Regions from separate parts of the Ectobacillus sp. genome, predicted to be linked through region 3. Evidence: riboswitches for the same ligand, from Rfam matches in the RefSeq annotation. Region 3 holds a riboswitch; each other region holds the start of a gene.

Region 1 (8,012 bases), on a different contig from region 3:
GTGCACCGATGCGAATTGTTACTAGATTGTACGTACTTCCAGTAAGTGCATAGGCCGATGCATAGGCACCCATTGCGTTAGCAAATAGAATACTAAATGTTCCTGCCAGACTTGGGAGCATAATAGGCACTCCAATCCGAAACCAAAATTGAAACGTAGAAGCCCCTAATAAAGATGCCGCTTCCTTCCATTGTGTTTGAATTCCTTGATATACGGGATAAAGCAACATGACAGCTAGCGGTAATTGGAAGTAAACATAAATGAGCACTAACCCGGTCCAGGAGTATAAATTAAACGATTGAAATACAGAAAGCCCTAATTTTTCAAAAAGAATCGTAAACAAGCCGCTATTTCCTAACAATACAATAAAAGCAAAGGCTAATGGAATACCAGCAAAGTTGGAAGTTAGGTTAGCAAATATTAGAATTCGATCTTGTATCGTTTTTGAAAAGCGTGTAATCGAGTATGCTGCAAATACGGCTATTATAATAGCAATGAGACTAGACGAAAAAGAAATAAGAATACTATTTTGAAAGGCTTGATGATAGTAGGGATTCTTAAATATTTCCTCGTATTGCTTCAATGTGAACCCTGTGCCTCCATCCTCTTGAAAACTTCCATAGAGCATAAAGCAAAGTGGAATCAATAAAAAAAGAATAACGAAAATAAAGAACGGTACGATACTATACACGAGCATTCCATTGATTCGCTTCAATATAAAAACTCCCTTCAACGCTTTGAACAAACATATTTATAAAGAATAAGGTGACGTGAAAAGAGAGAAACAGATCCCTTTTTGCGTCACCTCACGAAATGAACTCATTCTTGCAACTTACTTGACTTCTCTTATCTTAACATTCTCATATCGATTCAGACATAAACCAATATGTACGTCTAATCTTCGATGAATGATGTTTCGTTAACAAAAGGAAAAGATAAACGCTGCATAGATACGGATGGTTGGATTGACAGCAATTCACATGCGAGCGGCGCGATTTGTAATTGCGGAATCACTTCATCATGGACTCCTGCTTGTACACGGTCACTAATGATAAACAAAGGGACATCCCGGTCTGCATAGGTCGTTCCGCCATGCTGTCCATCATCATTCATTCCATGATCAGCTGTAATAATAATTTGATAACCGGCTTTCATCCAACTTGGCAAAACACTTGCTAAAAGAATATCAGTTGCAATAGCCCGATTTCGATATCCCTTTGAATCAGCCGTATATTTATGTCCGTCATCATCAATATTCATTGAATGTACATACAAGAAATCTGGATGATAGGCTTGCAATAAATAATTAGCATCCGCGAAAAGATGAGAATCTGGATAATGATCCTCCCAGTAAAAAATACCATGTTCAATAGGATTCTTACTATCTAGTTGTATTCTGTCTGTTGCTGGATTAAAAGGTGCTTTATTATAAAGTTCACTCACCCAATAATACGATGCTGATGCGTTTTTTAAACCGTTTTTCTTTGTCAAATGAAACAAACTTTCTTCATGTGACAACCGAACCGTTTGATTCGTAGTAATACCATTTTTGTATGCTGGTGTACCTGTTAAGAGTACTTCGTAAAGTGGACGAGAAAGACTTGGTAATTCTGATTCCACTTTATATCTTGCAGCAAATCCTTTTTCAACGAGATGATGTACATATCCCATTTGAGAAACGGCTGTGTCATAGCGTAGACCGTCTAGCATAATAAAGATGAGCTTATTTGACATTAATTAACACCTGTTCTTGCCAAGTTTGCATTAATGTTTTAGTCGTTTGTTCCCAAGCCTTAAAGTCTTTAATAGGTTTTACGTTCTTATACATATCGCTTGGCAGAAGTTTTGCCTTTGCATCTTCTGGTAATTTTACATTTTCACGAATTGGACGTGCATATCCACGTGCAAGATTTGCTTGACCTTCATCAGAGAAGATATATTCACGAGCAAGTTTTGCTGCGTTTGGATGTTTTGCATACTTGTTAATGATTGTTGTGTAACCAGAAATAACAGAAGCTTCTTGCGGAATTACTACGTCAAAGCGGTTTTTGTCAATTTGGTCACGATAATTTAATCCGTTGAAATCCCAAACGATAGATACTGCATCTTCACCTTTTTCTAGCGTGTTTACTTTTGGATCCGTTGTTTTAAGGCGTCCTTGTTTTGCAAGCTTAGCAAAGAAATCAATACCTGGTTTAATATTCGTTTCATCTCCGCCATTTGCAAATGCTGCTGCTAGTACTGCAAATTGCGCTTGGTTCGCCTTTAGTACATCTCCAATTGTTACTTTATAATCACCATTTTCAAGATCTTTCCACGATTTAGGAGGATTTTTCACTTTTGTTTTATCTGTAATAAATGCGATTGAACCTGTATAAGCGACTGCCCAATCTCCGTTTTCATCTTTAGCCCAAGAAGGAATTTCATCCCAGTGAGATGGTTTATAAGGTTGTGTTAATCCCTTTTGTTTTGCTAATGGTCCAAATGCGATACCAACGTCTCCGATATCAGCTGTTGCATTATCCTTTTCAGATTCAAACTTTGCAAGTTCTTCTGCACTCGACATATCCGTGTCAGTATGTTTGATACTGTATTTTGTTTGCAAATCGTCCCAAGTACCTTTCCAGTTTGCCCAAGAATCTGGCATACCAATTGAAGTAACCATACCTTCTTCTTTTGCTTTCTTTGTAATGTCTTCCAAAGAAACCTTTGTGTCTGTTGTTTTTGCAGGTTCAGCTTGCTTTGTTGAACATGCAACCAGTAATGATATAGATAGTGCCCCTGCTGTTCCAATCTTAAGTAAAGATTTGAAATTCATCGGAACGTGCCTCCCATTTTTGTTTTGTTTTTGTTTTTGTTTGTTTAACAACTAAAATACTAAACAAACAAAGTAAAAGTGATATTAAACAAATATTAATTTTAAATAGAGTTGCGTAAATAGTTTGTAAATGATTCTTTTTTATTTGTTTTCTTTATATATGTAAAACTACATGCATTACCCATTTACAAAATAAAAACAAGGAGCGATCCTAATAGAATCGTCCCTTGTTCTCTATGAAAAATCCTAGCTTGTTTCTTAATGTATAACTTACTATCTGTCCTATTTCTAAAAAAAATTTTCTCCTAGAATATAAAGTTAATGCATTTACTTTTTTGGAACTAGACTAGTAGATAATAAAAGTTCTTTTACTGACGTATATAAACGTTCTGCTGTATAGGAATCCGTAATCGATCCATCTGCAGATACATATTCATCCAAAATAAATGTTCCAGCAAGCACATGCTCACCGCCCAGTACTCCTATTAAAGGTTTTAAGCCATATTCAATACTAAGAACATGATTAAGGGTACCACCGATTGCAATGGGGATGATTACTTTTCCCTTTAAACTATTTTGCGGCAATAAATCTAGCAACGCCTTTAACGCTCCAGTATAGGTCGCCTTATAAACTGGTGTTGCAATAATAACTGCACTCGAATTTTGTACGTTCGTAGCAAATTCTTGTATAGCTAAGCTTTCAAAGTTTGCAAATAATACATCTTCAGCGCGAAAATCAGTTACCTCGTAAGTTTGCGAACTTCCTTTACGCTCCTCAATAAAGGATGCAATATGATGAATCACCCTAGCCGTTCTCGAATTTTTTGATACCCCACCAGAAATTAAAATGATATGCCCCATTTGAAATCCTCCTACGAATTTATTATTAAAAAGCCAGTTTTCTTCTATATATGAGATAATTGCTCCTTACCTACTGCTAGCGAAAAAAATCAAAAAGACCCCTAATAAACAGGCGCCTTTGGTTTTCCAATCAGCATTTTGTATGTTTCGAGTTACGCGAAACCTAGCTTTCTATTAAAAATGTAAACTGCTATTTGACTTATAATATACATTACACATTTGTTTAATTGGTTTTAATCATTGAATTCAATATAAATTGATTTAGATAAGTTGTCAATGCTATTTTTCAGATCAATCATTGTTTCTATTAGAACACTATATAAACATAAATCCATCTTGACTTATAAGAATTATGAGATTATTATGTATATACTTTTATAAATGCTGATTGGATTACCAAAGGCACCTACCGAGTTAGAAAATGGATAGGTGCCTTATTTTTATAAGAAAATAAACTCTCGTACAAAAGTTTTAATAGTATGTGAGGATTAACCAAAGTGAAAGGGCGGATATATATGACTAAAACGAATCTGCAAGCCATGGTTCATCATTTGCAAAATAAACTAGTGGAAATCCGAAGACATTTACATGAACACCCTGAACTATCGCGGCAAGAATTTCAAACGTCAGCCTACATTAGAGAACTACTAGAAGATGCTGATATATCTATATTGCCATCTTCGCTCGAAACAGGTGTTATAGCAGAAATCAAGGGAAACGGACCTGTTATTGCTCTTCGTGCAGATATTGATGCATTGCCGATTACTGAAGAAACAAATCTTCCTTACGCTTCAAAAAACCTTGGCAAGATGCACGCCTGCGGTCATGATTTTCATACCGCTTCCATCCTAGGTGCTGCTTATTTATTAAAACAGAAAGAAAAACATCTTAAAGGTACCGTACGATTTATCTTCCAAGCAGCAGAAGAAAATAGCAGTGGAGCTAAAGACGTCATAGAGGCAGGACTACTAAACGATGTAACTGCTATTTTTGGTTTGCATAACAAGCCAGATCTCTCTGTAGGAACAATTGGGATTACAGAAGGACCACTAATGGCCAGTGTAGATCGATTTGAAATTCAAATCGATGGAAAAGGAACTCATGCAGCTGCTCCGCATAGAGGAATCGATCCAATTGTGACAGCATCTCACATCATTTTAGCTTTGCAATCCATCGTCAGTCGAAGTATAAATCCCCTTCATAGTGCGGTAATAAGTGTAACAAACCTCCATGCAGGAAACACATGGAATGTAATTCCCGGAACTGTTACATTAGAAGGTACTGTTCGAACCTTTCAAGACGATGTACGCAACACCATTCCTGAAAAAATTCGTCAAATTATTCTGGGGGTTGCATCTGCATTGGGAGGGGTAACAACGTTTCATTGGTATCCAGGACCGCCGTCTATTCAAAATGATCCTCTACTTATGGAATTATGCCAAAATGCAGCAACTTTAAATGGACTTTCTATTGTAGATCCGCAGCCCTCAATGGCAGGAGAAGACTTTGCCTACTACCAAAGGGAGGTTCCAGGCTTTTTCGTTTTTATGGGGACGTCTGGTACCGAAGAATGGCATCATCCCTCTTTCACTTTAGATGAACGTGCTCTATCTATCACCGCCCATTATTTCGCAACTTTAGCAGAAAAAGCGCTACTGGGATTGAGCAACAGTAACGATTTTCACTCATCATAAAAAGGATAGAGTTTGATTTATAAAGTCCGACATACAAAAAACAAAACACTTCACAAATCATAAAAAAAGATGTAAAATTCATATATTCCCTATACGAAAGGTATGAATAAAATGTCACAAACAGTTCGGTCTATTCCTCGTCCTCTAGTTAGAACGAATCAATGGGTTATCGTAATAAGCGTAGTAGCGACATGGATTTCTGGTGAAGCATGGTTGCTGGCATTCCCATTAGTTGCAGGTCTTATGGGTCTATTCTTTCAATTTAATCCGGTAATGCGTTTGGCAAAATTATTTTTAAGAAAAAAACCGTCCGAATATGCTCTTGAAGATTGGGATCAACAACAATTCAATCAAATTATTGCAGTTGCATGCTTAGCTGGTGGACTAATTAGTTATCTTGCAAACTGGACGCTTGTAGCATATATCTTTACAACAATGGTTGCTATTGCTGCATTTGTAGCAATTCTTGGTTTTTGTATTGGTTGCTTTATTCGATATCAATGGTTACAATACCGTTATCGGAAATCTATAAAACAATCTTAATAAAATAATCCCTTCTATATGGAGGGATTATTTTTATAGCCTTTTGTTCCTGTAACTAACATTACGTTAGATGCATTACATAATCAAAGAAGCAATCTATTCAGTTGTCTTAATCGCTAAAAGAATACCAGTCCCCCAATCTACTTCTGTTATAACTAAATCACTTCTTTCACGTAACTTATGTATGAGCTTTGGTGCTTTCACACGGTACTCCTCAGGCACGCTCATATCAGGAAGTAAATCATGAATAACGTAAAATCCACCTACATTTAAATGATTTAACGTCTTATCCAAAAGTTCAAATTTTCCTGGCCATGTATCTGCAAAAATAAAATCAAACGTCTCCTCCATATTACGAATAAAGATAGCTGCATCTTCACAACGAAATGTGACGCGTTTATCGTCTCCTAAATACGTGTGGGCTATTTTTTGGAGTGCAGGATCGATGTCCACGGAAATGAGTGTACTATCTTGATCCATTCCGTCAACAATCCAAGCTGCAGATGCACCAGCTCCCGTTCCAAGCTCTAAAAATGTTCCATGTGCTTTTGACGCTGCTAGCCCTTTTAATAAAAATCCTGTTTTCGTGTCACACGACTGATGGAATCCTAATAATTTCGAATGTGCCACAATTTTATCGTATATATCTGGTGATTTCATCAAAGTCTCTTTCTCCATATTAAACAACTCCTTTCCAATGAATCTCGTTATTAGCACGAAAATGACGTGTAAAAAAATAAAAAGTGGCCTCTATTATAAGAGGCCACGAGCTCACATTTTCGACCTCTTATCTTTCAGAGCAAACAAAAGTTACTCTGTTGGAATTAGCACCTTCCTATACGTACTAGGGGTTGCTGAGGCTTCGCAGGGCCTATCCCTCCACCTCTCTAGATAAGAATTTCATATTCATGATTTAAAAATTACATGTACAATACACTAACTATTAATTTAAGCTTAATAATATACCCATTCAACCTATTAGTCAATATTATACAAATATATATATTATTTGTATGATAAGTCTAGCACAAGCTTGATAATAGTTGACGTCACCTGACTCATTCCTTCATAATACGGGTATTGATGAGAGATACTGTTCTTTTCCTTGTTTGAATAAAATATTTTATGGAGATGATACATATGCCTTGGCAAGACATGACCATTCGGTTGTTGTTAGCTATACTCGCTGGTGCATGTATTGGTACAGAACGTCAATGGCGACATCGCATGGCCGGAATACGTACAAATGCTCTTGTTTCACTTGGAGCATGTTTATTCGTCATTTTATCGGTTTTGACGCCAGGAGATAACAGCCAAACTCGAATAGCTGCCCAAGTGGTTAGCGGCATCGGTTTTTTAGGTGCAGGAGTTATTATGCGAGAAGGTTTTACTGTTCGAGGATTAAATACAGCCGCTACACTATGGTGTTCTGCAGCCATAGGAACGTTAGTTGGAGCAGGTTTTATAAAAGTAAGCATTATAGGTGCTATAGGTGTCGTGTTAGCAAATATCTTCCTTCGTCCAGTTGCATTATTTATGAATAAAAAGTCAAAGGATCTTTCTCAAGAAAATCTATTCTATGAAATTACAGTATCCTGCTTGGATGAACATGAAGCAAGCATTCGAGAAGCACTATCTCGGATGGTACTATCAGAAGGACTAGCGTTACAAGAATTGTACAGTGAAGAAATCGAAAGTGGAAACAAAGTATCCGTAAGAGCACTACTTCATAGCGATAAATCGAAAGCCCTTTTAATAGAACAAATTGTTGGTAAGCTGAGTCTGGAACACGACGTTACTGCAATTGGATGGAAAACCCTTTCCGAGCAAGAGGGAGATTAAGAAGTACTGATAACAGTATTTTTTCCCTCACTACACTCTTTGGATTCATTACCATACCGGGAAAACCAACTGTTATGTAGTGGATTGTACATTTGGCCCCAAGTATTCATATTTCATCATCTCCGATTACAAATTCAAAAGGTTAAACACTATATTCACCTTAAGTTTTTCATAATAATTTACAGGCCTCCCCTACTTAGTTTCGTTTTACTAAAACCTTGAAGTGGTGATCAAAATCCACGTTACTGCGAGAT
Region 2 (8,012 bases), on a different contig from region 3:
GCATGGCCAAGTATCGAAAAAGTGACGTTGCTCTATCCAGATTATGTAGATTTACATTTTTATAAAGGGTTAATCTTATTTTTCAAGGAATGGTTCAAAGAAGCAATAGAAGTGTTTGATCATTGCCTCGAAATGGGTGAAGATAATTTACAATACCTCACCTTAAAAGGAGTTGGTAGCTTTCAAGCTTTGTATTATAAAGGATGCTGTCTCGAACAATTGGGACAGATCGAATCAGCTGCAAAATGCTATGCACAGGCTGCTAGACTATCAAGATCATTCGTTTCTCCTATAGATGCTTTGCGTAAGATGAAGATGCGCAACCAAGACCTCTTTGGACAATTAGCAGATGACTGTGATGATGAAACCCTAATTACCACAATATTACCTATAAATATATCTAAAAATAATGAGTGATAAAAAATAGGCATACAAGCCGTGCCGTTTATAAGAATTGTCAATATAATGTAATTGAAACTGAAAGAAAGTGAGGTGATATAATGTCTTTCCCAAATATTCCTAGTGTTACGCCAACTATTACCCTTAAAACAGAACAAACTATTCCATTACTTTTGGCATCCATTGCATTTGAAGAATTAGCCCTTGCCCACATCATGAATGCGGAAGCAGAAAAGATTCAATTTGTTCTCGGAACATTACCTCCTCCTAAAACTACATTCTCTCAAACAACTGTATCCATAGCTGATCTTCTTGATATTGATACAAGTGTTCAAAAAACTCTTCGTGATGTTATCAAGAAGGAAATGCTACTTCAGTTTAAATTTGACAATGTCCTTGAATTGATATCGATCACTCCATTACCTTAAAACACTTCTGTCATCTCATTTTCAAGAGCTCTTGTTATTAAGATATTATTTGCCACTATCTATTGGATGTTAAATTTGACTATCTAAAAACTTCCTACCTTCTGTTCACCACATTATGACTGATGAACAGGGGGTTTCTTTAATACCCACTGAAATATCAACAAGGGAAACTCTGTACATACCTGTATAAACTATAGTTTAAAACAGTAAGTTGATTATTTGATTCATATCAGTTGAACTAAGCAACATTTATGGGCATAAAATTTGTACTGGAAAATAATTGTATCACTTTTAGTACTGAGAAAATAAACTAAAACAGTACTAAATAAAAAATGAGGTGATACGATGTCTTTTCCAAATATACCTAATATAACACCAACTATCTCGATTACGACTTCACAAGCTATACAGTTACTTTTATCTTCCATTGCCACCGAAGAGTTGGCTCTAGCTCACATCATGAATGCGGAAGCAGAAAAGATTCAATTTGTTCTCGGAACATTACACACGCAGACCAAACTTTCTCCTCCAGTGGTGTCTGTATCCAATCTGCTCGAAATAGACAATAGTGTTCAAAAAACTCTTCAGGACGTAATCAAAAAGGAAATGTTACTGCAATTCAAGTTTGAAAATATTTTAGAGCTTATTGATCAGCAGCAGCGTAAATAGAGTTACTTAAACAAGAATAAGAATATCCCTCTATGTATCATTAAATTTCTGCTTTCGACTTCATCTCGTTAATCGTCACAAGTTTCTGGGATTATTATAACTTTGACATATTCGATATTTGAGACAAGCTCATATTTTTACAGGGCATTTGTAACAAAAAAAAAACGATGAACATAAAATAAAAAGTAAATTGAAAAAAGGAGGGTGCTATACCATGAGTATGCCAACAATACCCGCAGAGCCCCATCGCCCCGATCATAACGAAATCGTTATAGATTTATTGGAATCAATAGCATTAGAAGAAATTGCTTTATCACATCTTTTGAACGCTGAAGCTGAAAAAATGCAAGCTTTCGTTGGAAAATGCAAGGATTTTCCAACAGATCCCACCAACTGTGAAATATTCCAATTCAACAGAGAAGCAACAAGATTTGTTGAAACCGTCCTAATGAAAGAGTGGCTATTATTAAAAAAGTTTGAAAATGTATTGGACTTAATACCAAATGGTTTATGCTGTGAATGTCACTCATCAAGATAAAAAAATATTCTTTTGAGTAAAGGGGGGAAGGTGTTGTTCTATCTATTTGATGAAAAAAACTATGTATCTTCCTTAAGGTCAATCTTCCATATGGAGCGTTCTGTTTACAAGTATTTGCATTCTGTACATGATGAATTGATTGCCATTAAATATAATACGAAAAATACATGTAAAAATGATGATGCATTAATCATTAAAGCTCATATTGTTCCGATGCTACAACGTATTGCGGACTTAGAAGGGATTTTGTTCAGAAAGACTTTGTATATTGTCGAACATACTTGCCCTCATACCCAAATAGAAGCAATGCCTCGTATTTCCAAAGAGGATTTTGATGAGAGACTCCTAAAGACAAAGGATTTATTATGTGAAATAAATAATAAACTGAAACAAGTTCATCCGAACTACAAAATTATCGATGAAACAATCGGAAGTATTTTATATCTAGAAACTAGAAGAAAACAATTTTTTATGACTCCTAATCAATGGAAGGAAAATAATGACCCTTCTAAAGTGTGGTTAGTAAATAAATCTTAATGATAAAGAATTTAATAGTTGGTTACTGTTTAAGTTCCATTTATTTTTACTATCCGTTCAGGGCCCTAAGGAATTCAATAAGCTCAGATCTACTAAATCTGAGCTTTATCCTATTTCATTTTAGAGCAACTTTTTTCTCTAAAGATAATACCTAAAGACAAGCAGTAGTAATCGTTAATGCCCAACCGCCACGAATTTCCATTCCATGGCCGCCAAATTCATCAAATGCGAAAAGACTCCATGTACCATTTGGAACCTTACCAACAAATGTGCTTAATGTTGTAGGATATGGTGCTGTTTGTGGTGCAGGTGAATCTAAATTAAAGTTAGTATAGACGCTTGGTTTAAACGTACCAGAAGGAACTGGACCACTTTGTGGTATTACAGTTGCCGCATCATCGTCAATTGTAAAGGTAGCGCTTGGAGTACCTCCACTACCACTATTATTCCCTGCCTCCGCAAAGATAAGAACTGCAGTTCCGTCAGGAGCGACAACTAACAGTGTAAGATGACCTTGTGATGGTGAAGTATTATTAGGATCGAAGAAGTCATTAATAGTAACTGTCACTTTAGCAATAGAACCTTGTAACCCTGTGACATCAATCGTTGACGGGTATGGGATAGTATTGCTAAGGTCGATATTTGTAATTGATGCGTTATTGCTAAAAGAAGCTGTTGCCGGCGTACATGTTGGTAATGTTCCGATAAGATCTAGGACGTTTTCAAATTTGAATTCCAGCAGCATTTCCTTCTTGATAACATCACGAAGAGTTTTTTGAACACTTGTATCAATATCAAGAAGATCAGCTATGGATACAGTTGTTGGAGAAAATGGAGTTTTAGGAGGAGTTAATGTTCCAAGAACAAATTGAAGCTTCTCTGCTTCCGCATTCATGATGTGAGCTAGAGCTAATTCCTCAAAAGCAATGGAAGCCAAAAGCAACGGAATTGTCTGTTTAGTCGAAAGGGAAATCGTCGGCGTAACACTAGGGATATTTGGAAAAGACAAAATATTAATCTCCTTTCAAGGAAACCGTTGAGTCATCTTATTCTACACATAGGTTTCCATTTTGTATTTGTATATTATTACTTGTACATTTCTATTTATATTCAATGCGTAATTATATGTAAGGGATAAATGAATCAAGTTACTATAATTCAGTATCTGTAGGAAATATACAGAATATGTAGACATGTTGTTAAGTACTATCGTAGAGATTACTAGACCTCTTATTTTACCTCCTTTCATTTGCCTTTTTTCAAGTCATTTTAGAAAACGAAAAAAAACGTCCACACAAACGTGAGGACGCTTTACACAAGGGTGTATTCTAAAGTAATGAATGGCCGATGCCGCTCACTCTAGATAAGTTGTTACCCTACTGTTTTTTCAAGTGCTTGTTGTAGATCGTAAATAATATCGTCGATACCTTCCACACCAATGGAAAGACGAATTAAATCAGGAGTAACACCAGCAGCTTTTTGCTCTTCTTCCGTAAGCTCTGCATGCGTTGTACTTGCTGGGTGAATAACAAGCGATTTTGCATCCGCTACATTTGCAAGGAGTGAGAATAATTCAACACTATTAATAAATTTCTTTCCTGCTTCTGCTCCGCCTTTGATACCAAATGTAAAGATAGATCCTGCACCTTTTGGTAAATATTTTTTCGCTAATGCATTGTATGGGTTTCCTTCTAATTCCGGATAATTCACCCATGCAACGTTCGGATGATTACTCAAGAATTCAACTACCTTTCTCGCATTGGCAACATGTCTTTCAACGCGTAGTGACAACGATTCTAAACCTTGAAGGAAGTTAAATGCACTTTGCGGGCTTAGTGCTGCACCTGTGTTACGTAGCAATTGAACTCTAGCCTTTAATGCATATGCCGGAGCACCTAGATCTGCATAGATTAATCCATTGTAGCTTTTATCTGGTGTTGTAAAGTCAGGAAACTTACCGCTTGCTCTCCAATCAAATGTACCGCCATCAACGATAATTCCGCCAATTGTTGTTCCGTGACCACCAATGAATTTTGTTGCAGAATGAACAACAACGTCAGCACCAAATTCAATTGGGCGTGTAAGGTAAGGCGTTGCAAACGTATTGTCTATGATAAGAGGAATCTTATTTTCATGCGCAATAGTTGCTACTGCTTCGATATCTAACACGTTGATTTTCGGATTTCCGATCGTTTCTGCGTACAGTGCTTTTGTCTTATCTGTGATCGCATTTCTGAAGTTTTCTGGATCATCTGGGTCAACAAAGATTACATTGATTCCGCTTTTTCTAAGTGTTGAATGAAATAATTCATATGTACCACCGTATAACGTACTTGCCGCTACGATTTCATCCCCTGCGCTCGCAACATTTAGGATGGAATAGTAGATAGCTGCCATTCCAGATGCAGTGGCAAGTCCAGCTACGCCGCCTTCAAGCTCTGCAACTCTCTTTTCAAACACATCTTGCGTTGGGTTCATGATTCTTGAATACACGTTTCCTGGTTCTTTTAATTGGAATAAATTCGCTGCATGATCGGCATCATTAAACACATAAGAAGTCGTTTGATAAATAGGAACAGCACGTGATCCTGTAGTTGGATCCGCAACCTGACCTGCATGTACTTGTAATGTTTCAAAGCTTAATTTTCTTTCACTCATCATAATATCCCCTTTTCTAATTTAATTTGTATACAAAAAGACCTCTTTCATTAAAACTGATGAAAGAGGTCTAAAAACGCAAGATTACCCTCTCTCATCTTTCGCTTCTTACTATACAAAGCGATGGAATTAGCACCTTTTCAGAAAAATATCCCTGAAGGTTGCCGAGGTTTCATTGGGCCAGTCCCTCAACCTCTCTTGATGAGAAATAAATTCAATTTTTTTGAAAATAAAAAGCTGCCTTCCTTAAGGAAAGCAGCATAATTAACTTTAATAAGCAATGAAATTGCATTAAAATTTGCTATCGTTCCTTATCTATCCGATTTTTCAATCCGCTGGAATTGACACCACTACACTCTATAAAAATGCTGGTTGTCGGGTTTCATCGGGCCAGTCCCTCCGCCACTCTGGATAAGTTTATTCTGTTATTGATATATACTATAAACTGAAAAAATAGAAATGTCAAAATATTTTTGAAACATTGACGTTTAAATTTTCAATTATAGAATAGAAATAAAGCTTTTTATTGATGAATCAGACATTAATACCTATCAAAAAAACTATATGATACCATATAGGTAATGCAGGACGCTCGCGTAGGAGGTATTTATATTGACCGGCAATTCTCAATCTATAAGTAAAAAAGCAATTCATTTATTAAGTAAAGAAGAAGGTTACGATGTTGACTTTAAACGAGAGATGAAGGGAATTAAACCCGAAGATTTAGTAGCCTTTGCAAACTCTCCCGTTGGAGGCACGATTCTTGTTGGCGTCGATGAAGGAATAGATGCAAATGGGCAACAGCACGGTTCAATCTATGGATGTCCAATTGGCGATAAAGAAAAGCTAACGCTCCTCTCAAAAGCAGGGGAATGTCGCCCTCCTGTGGGCGTTGAAGTATTTATAGAAAATGAAAACACTGATAAACCATTTTACCGAATCGAAATTCCGAGCGGCCCCTATAAACCGTATTGTACAAACAAAGGAATCTATCAAATTCGTGGTGACGGAAGAAACAATCCGATTACACCGGAAAAACTACTAGATATGTACTTAGAGCTACAAGGCAGTGCGTTTATTGACCGTTTTAAGAACGCTACGAAAGAGTTAAATGATAATTTACAACAAACAAAAGCACAAGTAAACATCCTAAACCAAAATCTTGAGAGCATTAAAGAAAAGATAGATCAAGATATGAAAGGGATTTGGGCAGACTTAGAGGACATTAGCCATCGTGTCCACGGTCAGTTAAATGATATTTCGTCTATTGCTGAAAATGTGAGTAACCATTCAGATGATACTACTTCTGTATCACACAATACGAATGAGAAACTTGATACATTATCAAATCATATAGCTGAAGTATCCAAAGTCGTTCACACACTTCTGGATCACTTTCAAATCGAGCACCCTTCAACAAAAAAGAGAAAACACTAATTGCTGGTTATATAACCATACAGATGCTTTAGCCAAGCGTCATAATAATTGTCAATCACTATTAAAAATGTTATAATTTTCAAATATTACATATATCAGAAAGAGGTGTAGATGAATTGGAACCTAAATATTGCAAAGAAAGTAAATCTATTAAAACAAGTCGTGTTTTTCCAAATGATACGAACAATAATGATACCTTGTTTGGAGGACGCTTGATGTACATGATTGATGACGTTGCTTCTATAGCAGCTGCAAGACATTCTAGAAATTTTACGGTTACAGCATCCACAGACTCTGTTGACTTTTTAAATCCAATTACAAAAGCCGATGCGGTTTGCTTAGAAGCATATGTAACATGGACAGGCAGAACCTCTATGGAAGTATTCGTAAAAATTACTGCTGAAAACTTACTGACAGGCGAACATAAAATTGCAGCAACAAGCTTCCTTACTTTCGTTGCAATCGGAAAAGACGGAAAACCAACTGAAGTAGCAGCCGTCATTCCTGAAACGAATGAAGAAAAATTCTTGCACAAAACTGCAATAGAACGAGCTACAAGAAGAATAGAAAACAGACAGCATAGTAAAAGTTTAGCTGAATTTATAAATGGGAATATAAATATTACATTGAATAATATTTTTTAAAACATAGTTCGGAATAGACCATTTCATGATGGTCTATTTTTTTTGTTTTATTTTAACTGAAAAATTATTTTTATATAAATAGCTTACTTATATTTTTATATTAAGAAAATTTTATTTATTTATAATTATTAGTTATTTTAAATTTTATCTACATATAACAGGAATAGCATTAATTTGATTGACAAGTTTCAACTATCAGATTAGTATAGTAATATTGTTTTCAAGGAGGAATTGTATTATGTCAGCTATAAATAAACAGAAAATTGTGGAAAGTGTCCCTCAACATGGTTTTTTTGGACATCCTAAGGGACTATTTACACTCTTTTTCACAGAATTTTGGGAGAGATTTTCTTATTATGGAATGAAAGCTCTTCTTGTATACTATATGTACTATGAAGTCTCAAAAGGTGGATTAGGGATTGACCAACAGACCGCGATTGCTATTGCATCTGTATATGGCTCTCTCGTATACATGTCAGGAATTATCGGCGGCTGGTTATCTGATCGTTTATTCGGCGCATCAAAATCGGTATTTTACGGCGCCATCTTAATCATGTTTGGTCATATCGCTTTAGCAATACCTGGAAGCATGGCGATGTTCTTTGTTTCAATGGTGTTAATTGTTCTAGGTACGGGGTTATTAAAACCAAACATTTCTACAACATTAGGAGAAATGTATGATATTAAAGACGCCCGCAGAGA
Region 3 (8,012 bases):
ATGCTACACGCGTGTTTGCACGAATGAAAAAACGTGCCGATGCGTAAGCTGGAATAATATTGGGTGCATCACCGCCATTCGTAATAATACCGTGAATACGAACATCAGCTGATAATTGTTGACGAAGCGCGTTTATACCATTAAATAAAGATAGAACTGCATCTAATGCATTTATCCCTTTTTCTGGGCATGCAGCTGCATGCGCCGGGACACCGTAAAAGTGAAAATCAAATGGATCAACTGCAAGCGATTCACTCGTTGTTGACGTTTTATTATGAGGATGAATCATTAAACAGGCAGACACATCTTTAAACAATCCAGCACTTACATAACTTCCCTTTGCACTTCCATTTGGTCCCCCCTCTTCTGCAGGTGTGCCAAAAACAATGATTTCTCCCCCAGTCTCATCAATAACCTCAGCTACAGCAATTGCAGCTGCCACACTAGTTGTTCCTATAATATTATGTCCACACGCATGACCAAGACCAGGAAGTGCATCGTACTCAGCTAGATATCCAATGGTAGGACCTGGTTTACCAGATCGCTTCCTTGCTATAAAACCTGTTTCATGTCCTGCAATATCTTTTGTAATTTCAAACCCAGCCTGCTCTAATAGAGCACGTAAGGTTTGAGAAGCAAAATGTTCTTGATTTCCAATTTCAGGATTGTCATGAATAATATGACTTGTATCAATATATATTGCTTCTGCTCTATTGATATTTTCAATAATTCTATTACGCTGTTCTTCCGCTTGTATTACAGACATATTAGCATCCCCTTTTTACAAGTTTTCAATATCCTTTATAGGAATAAATGTTGGAATTTGAGCCCCTTTATATGTTTCTTTAATAAAATTCGCAACCTCTTCTGTTTGATAAATCGCTACTAACTTTTTCAATGCTGGATCATCTTTACGCTTCGTTTGCGCCGCAATGATGTTTACATATGGTTTAGCTGTTTCGTCTTCCCTAAAAATCGGATCTTTAGTTGGGTTAAATCCAGCATCAACTGCAATACCATTGTTTATGATGGAAGCTGCAACATCATCCATAGCACGAGGGGTTTGCCCAGCAGCCACAGGAGTTATTTTTAAATTTTTAGGGTTTTCTACAATATTTTCTAATCCACCTTTACCATCAAAACCTTGCTTTAACTTTATAATTCCTGCCTTTTCTAAAAGAATAAGTCCACGTCCTAAATTCGTTGTGTCATTCGGCACTGCAATTTGATCCCCATTCTTCAAATCCTGCACACTCTTTATTTTTTTAGAATACAAGCCTAAAGGCGCAAGTACTGTCGTTCCAATCGCTGTTAGATCCAAATTACGATCTTTCTTAAAGGTATTGAAATAGGCCACCGTTTGAAAAGCATTCACATCTACTTCACCATTGCTAAGTGCAAGATTTGGTTGAATGTAGTCCGAAAATTTGACGATTTCAATATTAATACCTTCCTTTTTTGCTTTTTCTTTAACAAAATCCCAAACACGTGTGTCAGATCCACTAATACCAACCTTGATTGTTTTTTCTTGAGTTGTAGATGTTTTGTTACTGCATCCGGTTACGATTAGTAGAATGCTAGCTAGAACGAATAATAGTTTTTTCATAGTTAATCCCCTTTTCCTTTTGAGTGAGTCTGATGATACTTCTAACTCGTTTTTATTTTCCATAGTTCACATGCAGTAGGGTATGGTAGGTTGACGGAATCCATGTTTTTTAACTATGTACATGTAATAATCCAACGCTTCTTTACGTGAAGTAATCCCCTACTACAAATAAAAAACCTCTTTCTAGAAAATAGAAAGAGGTTGAAATGTTAACAAAAATATGAAAACATTTATAAACTCTTCTTATCTTCCAAGCACTTTTGCTTGCTGGAATTAGCACAGTATTCAAAGAGAATCCGCTGCCGAGGTATCATAGGGCCAGTCCCTCCACCTCTCTTGATAAGAAATAGGAAAATTTATTATATTTTGTAGAGTGTCTTTATTCTAATAATTTTGTAAAAGAAAGTCAATAGTTTTCACCCATTATTTTTATCGGATTTAAATGAATTTTATCATATGCATAAAAAAAGAACACCTAGTAGGTGCCTTTCGTTAAATCGTATTCCGATTTTAATTGGCAGTTACCTGCTTTGACATCCTATCTATCTCAATAAGATGCTGTTCCGATAATTTGAATCCAAGCGTCCCGATATTTTCCTCTGCATGTCGAATCTTTGATGCTCCTGGAATCGCCACTACTGTGTCTCCGTGAAAATGAATTAACCAATTTAATGCAATTTGACTGGTTGTTACGTTATATTCTAAAGCTAAATTATCTAGAAGATCAATAAGTGGCTTTGTTTTTGCAAGACCGCTAGGTTTGAAATAGGATAAATATTTCCGAGGTCCTGTAATTTTTTTCACAAGTTCTGGATTTTTATGAAACTTGCCCGATAATATTCCTTGTTCAAGTGGAGAATACGCAATAATCGTAATGCCTAGCTCTTTAGCAGCATCCATAATACCGTTTTTCTCAATGCGACGATCAAGTAGGCTATACTTCACCTGATTCGAGGCAAGTGGGTATCCGAACTCCTGCAAAACCTTATGAGCTTCCCTCATTTTTGATTCATTAAAATTACTTACGCCTGCATAACGGATTTTTCCTTCCTTTATGAGCGAAGCCATTGCAATTAACTGCGAGCGAACATTTGAAAGTGCATAGGGTTGGTGAATTTGATACAAGTCTATTGTGCGGCCTTTTAAAGCATGTATCCGATTATCGATTGTAGAAGTAATACTACTAGCAGATCGAAATAGTGGCCACCACTTCGTTGCAACGAGAGCATCCTTTGCTTCTTCACCAAGCATTACCAAAGCTTCTGCTAATGCTTCCTCTGACTGCCCTTTTCCATATACTTCAGCGGTATCAAACCAATTGATTCCACCTTGTAAACTAGTCTTGACAATGCTACGAATGTCGTCCTGCGATAAAGCTGGCCAAAACCGACCTACCATACCGCTCCCTTTACTAAATTGCCAACATCCAAGACCAAGTGCGGAAATCTCCAATTCTGTTTTTCCGAGTGTTCGAAGCGGTATAGCCGTTTGTTTCAGCATTTGTTTCCCCTCATTTCAATTGTGTATGCACAAATAAGCATAGCATAAGTGACCGAAAGAGCGCACTTTAAACAATTATCTCTTGCATTACGAAATTTGATTTTTCGTTCCTGCTCTTCGTTTGATAAATAGGATAAGGGCGATTAGGAAAACGAGAACGATACCAGCTACCGTTATAATATGCTGGACATTAGGTACAGTAATCGCCATTGTCACTGTATTTTCACTAGTAGGATCAATTTGCCACTCCAAATCCTTCCCATCAAACGATACATTATTCGCATTTGAAGTAATCGCTTTGACAGGGAGAGATACTTTCACACGCAAATCAAGGTTTTGTCTAATTTGACTCGCTACAAATGATGGAGCAGACTGAGCAACCTTAAATTGCTTGTTTATTGCTTGTAATAAATTATTATAATAGCTTGAAATGTTCAGTTTTCCCGTAACGTAATACACCGAATAAAAATACTTATCCACTTGCTCTGTATGAAACGAAATAAATTCATTATTTTCAAGTGTTGCTTTAGTTGCAGCATGAGCAACACCAGATTGTTTTGGTTCAAGTCCAATACTCTCCAAATGCTTCGACGCCTGAAAACCAAACTCACTTTGGCTTTCAAATGGCTTGATTACAAACCCATTATTGTGTAATTCATCTTCTAGCATTGTAAATGGATTGTAAGTTCCAATATATGCTTTGACTTGTTGCTCTAGTCCAAATGTTAAATCCGCATCAGCGCTTCCATTTTCATGAACCGTAATATGTGCTTGTCCAGATGCACACCCGCCTACTAACATGCTAAGAAAACAAATAAGTATAATTGCTATAAATCCCTTACTTCTTGGATGCATTTAAATCCTCCTTTCTATGCAGATGATGGTTCCTATTAAAAAAGTGGACACATACATAGTTAGATACACAAACATTATTATAGCAAGTCCATATACTATATAGTAGCTTAAATGAGAGGAGGAAAAAAGATGAACAAGCAAGATTGTTATCATCTTTGCCATCAATACAATGGCAAAATTGTGCGCATTCATGATATAGAAGGAGGCCTCCATGTAGGAAAAATCACGAAAATTACAGAGGAGTCTGTTTGGATTGAGCCCATTAGCAAGCGACCATACAATGGTGGTTTTGGCTACGGTCCAAGATACAGTGATGAAGATTATTATGGCTATGACAAGACCGGATATAGTGGATATGGCTATGATTCCTATGGCGAATTTGGTTTGGAACTTGCCTTTGGATTTATTTTCGGCATTACACTCGCAGCCTTATTCTTTTTTTAATCATCGCAAGAATTATGTAAACTACTCCCTTCAGTGAGGACATGCACTTTACTGAGGGAGAATTCCTTTATTTTCTACATAGAAATGAACGATGACCAAGTACGTGTTGATATTTTGTTAAGATTTTTTCATGTTTTTCCAATAACTCCAAATAAGAAGGGGGAATCGTTGGAGAAACGTCCCAAATTGGCACTTCCTTTGCCCTGTGCGCCATATTAGCAATCGTACTCCCCTCAACCATTCTTATATCAGAAAAACCGGATTGCTGCAAATAATCATACCACTGCTGCTCTGTTAAAAATTCCTTTGTACCATATATGCCACGAAGTTCACTTTGTTCTTCGTCATCGAACGGCCGTTCCGCACACATCTCAATACAAGCTAAATATCCACCTGGTCGTATGACACGCCTAAGTTCTGCAATTGTTTGTTGTACATTTGTAAATGCAATTACTGACTCTGACAATACAACATCGAATGTTCCACTTTTAAATGGAAGTGCTTCCACGGTGCCTTGTAGAAGAGAGATTGTTACACGTTCTCGCAAAATACTTTGTTTCGCTTTCACAACCATAGTAGGGTTTAAATCAATTGCAACCATTTGGCACCCATATTTTTTCGCAATGTATATAGCCGTTCTTCCCGTGCCACAACCTGCATCTAATACAGTGCATTGCGAAGAGAGAGGGAGATGGCTTAGTAAGTGGGTGGTTAGAGAAAAGCCTCCTGGATGTGCACTACTTACACCAAGTTGTGCCAATAAATCTAAATACAGATTTTCCACATGAATCACCCTTATTTTAAACTCCTACTATTACTATGTATCGAAAAGAAAAATGTGCACAAAAAAACAGGGAGTAAGCACTCCCTGTTTTTTACAAACATATAAATTTTAGTGTTCTTCTACATAAGCCCATTTGTAAGAGTAGTCGCCGCCAAAGTTATGTTTTACAATACCTTTTACATACGGACGTTGCGCATAGGAATCACCACGTTGATAAATTGGTGCAATAGCTGCATCGTCTAACAATAGTTTTTCAGCATTAGCCAATTGATCTAGACGATCTTTTGGATTTGCAAGCAATGTAGTTTTAGCATCATTGATAATTTTATCGTATGCAGGATTAGAATAACTCATTTCATTCATAGCATTCTTGCTTTCGAACATATCTAGGAAAGTCATTGGATCTGGGTAATCTGCACCCCAGCCAGCTAATGAAAATTCATAATCTTGTTTTGATTCAAGTTCTAATTTTTGTTTGAATGGTTGTTGTTTGATGTTAACTGTTAAACCTGGTAAATTCTTTTCCAATTGATCTTTAATGTATTCACCAGTTTTCTTAGCAGTTTCTGTATCATAGTTTAAGAATTCTAATGTTATTTTGTCTGTGCCAAGATCCTTCTTAGCAGCATCAAAGTATTCTTTTGCTTTTGCTGTATCCGTTGATAATAGATTTCCTTTATTATCACGGAAGTCCTTACCGCTAGAATCTTTAACTAAATCTTTAGGAACTAGGTAATCTGCAGCCACAGAACCATCATTTAAGATTACGTTAGCTAGTCCTTTTTTATCAAATGCCATTGAGATTGCTTTACGCAAGTTTTTGTTTGCTAATTGTGTATCTTTTCCATTACGTTTTTCATTCAAACGTAGGAAATAAGTTGATGCAAGTTGTTCTGTAACAAATTGGTCTTTTTGTCCTTTGTACTTATCTACGAATTCTGAAGATAGTCTAACGCGATCTACTTGGTTTGATTCATACAAGTTAACACCAGTTGCAACATCTTTTACAACGTTTACGTTAATATCTGTTAATTTTACTGTTTTGTTATCCCAGTATTGATCATTTTTCTTATATGACCAAGATTGTTCATGTTTCCAATCAGATAGTACAAATGGTCCATTATATAATGTAGTACTTGCTTCTAAACCAAATTTATCTCCTTGCGCCTTCACGAATTTTTCGTTAAGAGGATAGAATGTTCCAAACGAAGTTAATTCAAGGAAATATGGAACTGCATTTTCCAATTGTACTTCTAATGTATTGTCGTCAATCGCCTTTACACCTAATGTGTCAAGTGATGCTTTCCCTTGATTAATTGCTTGTGCATTCTTTATATCAAACATGATATAAGAATATTCTGCCTTTGTCGCAGGATCAACCGCACGTTTCCAAGAATAAACAAAGTCTTTTGCAGTGACAGGATCGCCGTTAGACCATTTCGCATCTTTGCGAAGTTTGAATGTGTACGTTTTACCGTCATCACTCTTTGTATACGATTCTGCTACCCCTGGAGTTGGTTTTTGATCCTTATCCAAACGGTAAAGACCTTCCATCACGTTATTCAAAACGATAAAGGAAACTTGATCCTTTGCCAGCGTAGAATCCATAGAAGGAATTTCTGCACTATCCGTCAAATTCAATACTTGCTTTGCAGCTAGCTTTCCTGTGCCACTGTTTGCTGTGTTGTTATCTTTTGTACCACAAGCACTTAATGCCAAACTGGCAACAAGCACAGGTGCAACCACAGCTGTGATCTTTTTCTTATTCATTCGTGTACCCTCCTTGATTATATGTATCCTTTGTCAAATAGAAATTTTCTTATATCTCACAATAATTCTACTAGTAAAATTTTCTGAAAATTTCTATTACTACATATTTTACTAAATTCTCGAGATTTGTAAAGTAGTATTTTAAAAATAATACATTTTTGTCGATTTTACATATTAATTATCACATTTTTACTATAAAAAGGAAATCATATATACAATCAATTCACTTATTGTATATTATATCCTTTTATTACAAAAAACGTAATATAATATTTTTCGATTAATTCCGAATTATTTTCTTGCATGAATTATAGAAGATATGGTCTAATTATATGTCTGATACCTCTAGATACTATCAACATTTACAATGTATACTATTCCCCTTCCGTGTTCATGTTATGAATCGAATTCATAATTTTTTTCTCTATATTAATAAAGAAAGCAGACCGTTAATAGGTCTGCTTTCGGTAATTACAAATATGTTAGTTATTATACCAATTATGAATAGTACTTTGAAGTCATATTGAATATCCTATTTAGTTATACAATTGTTCTACTCTTTTTTGAATATCCGCATCTTCAAGATATTCATCATACGTAGTTTGTTTATCCATCATACCATTGGACCCAATCTCAATAATACGATTTGCTATAGTTTGAACAAATTGATGGTCATGAGACGTAAATAAAATCGTTCCTTTGAAAGCAATTAACCCATTATTTAATGCTGTAATTGATTCCAAATCCAAGTGGTTCGTGGGCTCATCTAGGGATAATACATTCGCACCACTTAGCATCATTTTGGAAAGCATGCAGCGGACCTTCTCTCCTCCAGAAAGAACCTTTGCTTTTTTCATTACTTCTTCACCAGAAAAGAGCATTCTACCTAAAAATCCACGTAAGAAGCTTTCTGATTCATCTTCAGGGGAGAATTGGCGTAACCATTCTACTAGCGTCAATTCATTATTTTCAAAGAAAGAAGCGTTGTCCTTTGGAAAATAGGCTTGTGTCGTAGTTACACCCCATTTATAAGTACCACTATCTGGCTCTAAC

The links. Region 3 has a riboswitch for S-adenosylmethionine ahead of AC11ZT_RS04700 (MetQ/NlpA family ABC transporter substrate-binding protein). Riboswitches for the same ligand answer to the same signal wherever they lie in the genome.
Region 1: another riboswitch for S-adenosylmethionine. It lies ahead of AC11ZT_RS00455 (O-methyltransferase); the one in region 3 lies ahead of AC11ZT_RS04700 (MetQ/NlpA family ABC transporter substrate-binding protein).
Region 2: another riboswitch for S-adenosylmethionine. It lies ahead of AC11ZT_RS13445 (homocysteine synthase); the one in region 3 lies ahead of AC11ZT_RS04700 (MetQ/NlpA family ABC transporter substrate-binding protein).

The regions. Positions count from the first base shown of each region.
Region 1 covers NZ_JBXKMX010000009.1:897-8,908, forward strand. The annotation lists gene AC11ZT_RS00425 (ABC transporter permease) at 1-715, opposite strand, end outside; gene AC11ZT_RS00430 (alkaline phosphatase family protein) at 895-1,734, opposite strand; gene AC11ZT_RS00435 (ABC transporter substrate-binding protein) at 1,724-2,818, opposite strand; gene ssuE (NADPH-dependent FMN reductase) at 3,146-3,679, opposite strand; gene AC11ZT_RS00445 (M20 peptidase aminoacylase family protein) at 4,210-5,373, shown strand; gene AC11ZT_RS00450 (DUF4395 domain-containing protein) at 5,485-5,916, shown strand; gene AC11ZT_RS00455 (O-methyltransferase) at 6,013-6,594, opposite strand; SAM riboswitch class I at 6,701-6,814, opposite strand; gene AC11ZT_RS00460 (MgtC/SapB family protein) at 7,057-7,758, shown strand.
Region 2 covers NZ_JBXKMX010000295.1:862-8,873, reverse strand. The annotation lists gene AC11ZT_RS13475 (glycosyltransferase) at 1-417, shown strand, start outside; gene AC11ZT_RS13470 (alpha-helical endospore appendage domain-containing protein) at 501-827, shown strand; gene AC11ZT_RS13465 (alpha-helical endospore appendage domain-containing protein) at 1,173-1,496, shown strand; gene AC11ZT_RS13460 (alpha-helical endospore appendage domain-containing protein) at 1,711-2,034, shown strand; gene AC11ZT_RS13455 (hypothetical protein) at 2,068-2,571, shown strand; gene AC11ZT_RS13450 (alpha-helical endospore appendage domain-containing protein) at 2,723-3,580, opposite strand; gene AC11ZT_RS13445 (homocysteine synthase) at 3,943-5,232, opposite strand; SAM riboswitch class I at 5,321-5,437, opposite strand; SAM riboswitch class I at 5,538-5,647, opposite strand; gene AC11ZT_RS13440 (AlbA family DNA-binding domain-containing protein) at 5,842-6,666, shown strand; gene AC11ZT_RS13435 (acyl-CoA thioesterase) at 6,783-7,310, shown strand; partial or broken gene AC11ZT_RS13430 (peptide MFS transporter) at 7,549-8,012, shown strand, end outside.
Region 3 covers NZ_JBXKMX010000097.1:184-8,195, forward strand. The annotation lists partial or broken gene AC11ZT_RS04695 (M20 family metallopeptidase) at 1-766, opposite strand, end outside; gene AC11ZT_RS04700 (MetQ/NlpA family ABC transporter substrate-binding protein) at 782-1,606, opposite strand; SAM riboswitch class I at 1,847-1,952, opposite strand; gene AC11ZT_RS04705 (aldo/keto reductase) at 2,117-3,106, opposite strand; gene AC11ZT_RS04710 (hypothetical protein) at 3,194-3,961, opposite strand; gene AC11ZT_RS04715 (hypothetical protein) at 4,091-4,405, shown strand; gene AC11ZT_RS04720 (class I SAM-dependent methyltransferase) at 4,473-5,189, opposite strand; gene AC11ZT_RS04725 (peptide ABC transporter substrate-binding protein) at 5,298-6,959, opposite strand; gene AC11ZT_RS04730 (ABC-F family ATP-binding cassette domain-containing protein) at 7,496-8,012, opposite strand, start outside.